Regions from separate parts of the Bacillus lumedeiriae genome, predicted to be linked through region 2. Evidence: predicted binding sites of a transcription regulator. Region 2 holds the regulator's gene; the other holds the start of a gene.
The links. The regulator Rex, encoded in region 2, represses fermentation and respiration genes when NADH is low (regulators of the CRP and FNR family bind a similar motif). The targets are predictions, from matches to a motif close to TTGTGAAATATTTCACAA.
Positions count from the first base shown of each region.

Region 1: the regulator Rex is predicted to act here: its motif matches at 1,186-1,203, upstream of qoxA (cytochrome aa3 quinol oxidase subunit II).

Region 1 covers NZ_JAUIYO010000003.1:81,465-84,628, forward strand. Annotated here, with positions in the region: gene QYG89_RS06535 (DUF421 domain-containing protein) at 1-540, opposite strand, end outside; gene QYG89_RS06540 (DUF6254 family protein) at 724-855, opposite strand; gene qoxA (cytochrome aa3 quinol oxidase subunit II) at 1,322-2,239, shown strand; gene qoxB (cytochrome aa3 quinol oxidase subunit I) at 2,308-3,164, shown strand, end outside.
Region 2 covers NZ_JAUIYO010000025.1:4,117-7,280, forward strand. Annotated here, with positions in the region: gene QYG89_RS16445 (ABC-F family ATP-binding cassette domain-containing protein) at 1-1,219, opposite strand, end outside; gene QYG89_RS16450 (redox-sensing transcriptional repressor Rex) at 1,412-2,071, shown strand; gene QYG89_RS16455 (twin-arginine translocase TatA/TatE family subunit) at 2,121-2,300, shown strand; gene tatC (twin-arginine translocase subunit TatC) at 2,318-3,064, shown strand.

The DNA.
Region 1 (3,164 bases), on a different contig from region 2:
GATATCGGAAACTGAGTTCACACCAGCTGACTGAAGTTGTTGATCCAGCCACTTCTTATCAAGGTTTAATTTTCTCAAGTTTTCTTCATCTATTTTTCCATCAGAAATAACTGCCATGGAAATGGGAAAAACATCATCATTGTATGGTTGAATATTCATATCACTTTTCATTACAGGCTGCTTTGATTCTTTTTTCATAACCGAAAGAGTCCCATCTGTTTCAAAGATGGCATAGTCCACGTCGGAAATAGAAAATACATTTTTCTTTCGTAATAAAGTGTTTAGAGAATCGGTATCCAATCGTACTTTACGAAGGACATCTTCCATGATTTGGCCTTTTCTAATTAGAATGATCGGCTGCCCTACAATAGCATAGCAGGCACTTTTAGACTTTATATCTAAAAACCCCAGAAAGATCGTAAAAGCGCTCCATCCTACTAAGGCAATTAATCCATTGCGGATGCTTAATGAATTCTCAATTGCAAGGGATGCACCAATCGTACCAATTGAAATGGCGGATACAAAATTAAAAAAAGTCACCTAAGACATTTCACACAAAGAACTGTCCCAAAAACAGCTAAAGAGGCTCTCCCAAGAACACATAGGTTCCGATCCCATATCACCAATATACTTTATACTAAAAGAATGAACATCCACTGTATGAAGTATATTGAGAGTGAGATCAGACCTTGGTGGGACAGCCTCTTTTACTTTAGCTATTGTTTACTTGTGATTGGATTCATTTCTTCCCGCGTCTTCGGCCAGCTGTTCAAAAGACTTTACTTTGCCATGCGGGTTTTGAGATTGTTTCCTTGTTTTCCATTGCCGTTCTTCTTGCCGTTTCGATTGAGTCATTTTGCTAACTCCCCTTTACATAGGATTCATCCATAATAGATTAACCTTTAAGACCATTTTTATACTAAGAACACCCACTAAAGCTATTCCAATATAACGAAAACCAAAAGAGACTGACCCCCTAGCACTTTCCCCTTTTTTTCCCTTTCTTAGACTTCGCAGCTCGGAAGACAATTATCCACAATCATCTTCATGATGTACGCAATATATTTTTTTACTCATTGAAACATTTTTTTGTCCCAATTTCATGGAAAATGTGGTTTGCCGTTCCTGCTCTGTTGCTTTATTAACTATTTTGTGACATATATCGTAACTTTTTTATTGAACATTTTGTGATAACTATCACAACCTGTTGTTTATTTAAATTAATGATATTAAGATAAAAACATCGTGGTGAGAGACGCCTCACTTTCGCCATACTTATTTATGTTATTAAACTTCTAATATACAAGAAAGGGGTACATCCATGAAATTGAAACAGGCCTTTTTATTCGTTGTTTTCCTTATGGCTACAGTGCTGGCAGGTTGTGAACCATTACTGGTCCTCGATCCTAAAGGCCCGCAAGCTGCAAGGCAGGCCAGTGACATTATGCTATCCATTGGGATTATGTCATTCATTGTTATTGTTGTTTTTTCTATTTTAGTATTCGTGTTAATCAAGTACCGTGCTTCGAAACAAAGTCCAGATTATGAGCCTCCTCATATTGAGGGCAACACATTAGTCGAAGCCATTTGTGTAGGGATTCCAGTTATCATTGTCATTATCCTTTCAATTGTTTCTGTTCGAAGCAATTATATCGTAGAGGCGAAACCACAAGGATACGGAGATAAAGAACCATTAGTTATTTATGCTTCATCTTCTGACTGGAAATGGCATTTTAGTTACCCAGAACAAGATATTGAAACGGTGAACTACTTGTACATTCCAACAGATCGTCCGATTGAATTTAAACTTTATTCATACGGACCAATCACAAGCTTCTGGATTCCGCAGCTTGGCGGACAAAAGTATGCCATGTCTGACATGGTCACTACATTGCACTTAGCAGCCGATGTTCCAGGTGAATACATGGGAAGAAATGCGAACTTCAGCGGTAAAGGCTTCGCTGAAAATACGTTCGACGTAACAGCGATGTCTCAAACTAAATTTGATGAATGGGTAGACGAGGTAAAAGAAACGGCTAAACCTTTAACTGAAGAAAAGTTTGATGAGTTATTGGAACCTGGTCATCTTGGACGCTCGACGTATACTGGAACTCACTTAGAATTTGCGCCAGCTCCTGAAGGCGAACATGCTGGACATCACCACGGAACAGATAATTCTGATGAACAGTCCGAACATCATCACGAATCAAGCAGTTCTGAGGAGCATCATCACGAATAATTTCTAAGCTTTATCACAACTAACTTTATGTAACAAGTACTTTATTTCCTGAAAGGAGCCACAAAAGTATGGAGTTCTTTGAGAGATTTGCTATCCCTCATCCAAGCCCTGCGATTTACGCATCAATGGTAGCAATTGGTCTTACAACTGTTGCGATCCTTCTCGGCTTGACCTATTTTAAAAAATGGGGTTATCTGTGGCGTGAATGGTTAACGACAGTTGACCATAAACGTATCGGTATTATGTATTTAATCTCAGCTTTAATTATGCTATTCCGTGGCGGAGTAGATGCGGTTATGATGCGTGCTCAACTTGCCGCACCAGATATGAAGCTGTTAGATGCGCAGCACTATAATGAAATTTTCACAACGCACGGGATCGTTATGATCTTATTTATGGCTATGCCATTTATTATGGCCCTAATGAACTTCGTTGTTCCATTACAAATTGGAGCTCGTGACGTAGCATTCCCACGTTTGAATGCACTAAGCTTCTGGTTATTCTTTATGGGTGCCATGCTATTTAATATCTCTTTCGTCGTTGGTGGTTCTCCAGATGCAGGCTGGACTTCTTATTTCCCGCTTGCAGGTAACGATTTCAGCCAATCTGTAGGAACGAACTATTATATGATCGCGATTCAGATTGCTGGTATTGGTACATTAATGACTGGTATTAACTTTATTACTACCATTTTCAAAATGAGAGCACCTGGCATGACATTAATGAAAATGCCAATGTTCACATGGTCTTGTTTAGTTGCTAACGTCATCATTATTTTCGCTTTCCCTGTATTAACAGTAGCGCTTGCAATGGGAACAATGGACCGTCTGTTTGGAACAAACTTCTTTACAGTAGATAATGGCGGTATGGATATGCTTTGGGCGAACTTGTTCTGGGTTTGGGGACATCCTGAGGTTTATATCTT
Region 2 (3,164 bases):
AGGTTAAATTGGCTTGTTCCTGATCATAATAGCCGATAGATACATTTGTCCCCAGTGAAAACTCACCGGCTAACGAAGGCAATTGATCGACAATGGTTTTGAGAAAAGTGGATTTACCAGCACCATTAGGCCCGACTAATGCGGTGCTTTCTTCTCTCGTAAGGTACAGATGAAGGTCTTTAGCGATGACTTCTTCTTGATAGCCGATGGCAAGGCCATTCACTTTTAACACTTCATGTCCGCTTTGTTTTTCAATTTTGAACATCATATTAGCTGACTTCTCATCACCGTCTGGCCGTTCTAACAGTTCCATGCGCTGCAGCTGCTTACGGCGGCTTTGGGCTCGTTTGGTTGTGGAGGCGCGGGCAATATTGCGTTGAATAAAGTCCTCGAGCTTCGCGACTTGTTCTTGTTGTTTTTCGAACAATTTCATTTCTTTCTCATATTGATCAGCTTTTTGCTGTAAGTAGCCGCTGTAATTTCCAGGGAACTTTTTAATGTGCTGCCGGGAAATTTCGTACACTTGGTTCACGACTTTATCCAGGAAATAACGATCGTGCGATACGATCAAAATAGCGCCGCTGTAGTTTTGCAAATATTGTTCGAGCCAGGAAAGTGTCTCAATGTCCAAGTGGTTCGTCGGCTCGTCCAAAATAAGAATATCTGGTTTGGTCAACAATAGCTTACCGAGTGCTAGTCTCGTTTTCTGACCGCCGCTTAAAGATGAAATTTTCGTTTCATAATCAAATTCATGGAAGTTCAAACCATGCAAAACTGAACGGATATCGGCTTCAAATTGATAGCCTCCGGATTCTTTAAAGTCATTTTGCAAGACGTCATATTCCTTTGTCACTCTTTCGTATTGAATGGGGTCTTCATATACGCTCGGATCAGCCATTTGCTCTTCCAGGCGCCGAAGATTTTTTTCCATATTGCGCAAATATGAAAAGACAGAAAGCATTTCATCCATAATGGACAAATCAGATTCTAGTCCTGTATTTTGAGCGAGGTAACCAATCGTTACATCTTTCGGTTTCAAAATATTTCCCGAATCGTAGGAAAGGCTGCCGGCAATGACCTTTAAAAGAGTGGACTTCCCTGCGCCGTTTCTGCCGACAAGGGCAATCCGATCCCGTGTTTGTATTTCAAGTTTAATATTCGACAAAATGAGTTCTGCGCCGAAATATTTAGTTAGCTGCTGTACTTGCAGTAAAATCATTCTGTTCACCTCAATTTCCTATTACAAGTGTAGCCGATTCTACAATTACGGGCAATTCTCATTCGCTTTTTCGCTGATTACAGAAAGGAATCGTAAAGTTAAAAGACAAGCTGTACAAAATATTGTATGATGAAAGAAGTGATTAGTTGGAACGTTACTAGAATGGAAGCAGCAAGTGTTGGGGGTAGAAACATGAACCATGATTCATTAAAAATTCCGCAGGCAACGGCTAAGCGGTTGCCTTTGTATTATCGATTTATTCAAAACCTGCATTCTTCCGGCAAGCAGCGGGTGTCGTCAGCGGAATTGAGCGAAGCGGTAAAAGTAGATTCAGCGACGATCCGCCGTGACTTCTCTTACTTTGGAGCACTTGGGAAAAAAGGCTACGGCTACAACGTCAGTTATTTACTTTCGTTCTTCCGAAAAACATTGGATCAGGATGAAGTTACCCATGTCGCTTTAATTGGTGTAGGTAATTTAGGAACAGCCTTTTTAAATTATAACTTTATGAAGAATAATAATACGAAGATACAAATCGCCTTTGATGTAGATGAAGAAAAAGTGGGAACGACGATTGGCGATGTTTCTATTCATCATTTGGACGAGCTTGAAAAAAAATTAAAGGCCAAAGACGTACAAGTGGCCATTTTAACGGTTCCTTCGTCGACTGCCCAGGGGATTACAGACCGGCTGGTGGAATGTAATATTAAAGGGATTTTAAACTTTACGCCTGCGAGGCTGAATGTTCCGCCGGCTATTCGTGTGCATCATATTGATTTAGCTGTCGAGCTGCAGTCATTAGTGTACTTTTTGAAAAACTATCCAGAAGATACGGATGAAAAGTCTGAATAGAATTATGCCGGAAAATCGGTTATGATGGTGAAAAGGAGGTGTTGCATGAATGGGACTTAGTATAGGCAGTATCATATTAATTGCTGGAGCGGCGATATTGATTTTTGGACCGAAGAAACTTCCTGAACTTGGACGTGCAGCAGGCGATACATTAAAAGAATTCAAGAATGCGACAAAAGGGCTGGCGGACGACGACGATAAACAAGAGGATAAAAAGGATCCCCAGTAAGGTTAGGATGAATGACAATGAGTCGACAAGACATGACAATATATGAACATATCGGCGAATTGCGAAAACGGCTCATTATAGTAGTCGTTTTCTTGTTCCTGGCTATGATTGCAGGTTTGTTTATGGCGGAGCCGGTGATCCATTATTTACAGCATGCCGATGAAGCGAAGGCATTAACGCTGAATGCCTTTAGAGTGACGGACCCATTAAAGATCTATTTTCAAACGGCTTTTGTGATCGCTTTTATCCTGACGAGCCCGATGATTCTTTATCAATTGTGGGCTTTCGTCAGTCCAGGTCTGTATGAAAAGGAGAGAAAAGTAACGCTTAGTTATATTCCGCTGTCTGTCGTATTATTTCTAGCAGGGCTTTCTTTTTCTTATCTCGTTTTGTTTCCGTACATTATTCACTTTATGATGAAACTATCTGGTGATTTGAATATTGAACAAGTGATCGGCATCAACGAATATTTTCAGTTCTTGTTTCAAATCACGCTTCCATTCGGCATTCTTTTTCAATTGCCGGTTGTGACGATGTTTTTGACGAGACTTGGCATCATTACGCCGATGTTTCTCGCACAAGTCCGCCGTTATGCATACTTTATTTTGCTGGTGATTGCAGGATTAATCACTCCGCCGGACGTCATATCACAGCTCATTGTGATGGTTCCATTAGTGATTCTTTATGAAATTAGCATTTGGATTTCTAAAGTCAGCTATAAAAAAGTGCTGCAGGCGGAACTGACAGCCGAAAATGAGAACTAGAAAAAGTGAGCTATGCGAACCTGTATTTTTGGGCGAAATGAGTCGAACATTCGTATATTACATGAAAATAAAGCTGTTCTATAAAAGAGCTGGACTCCCG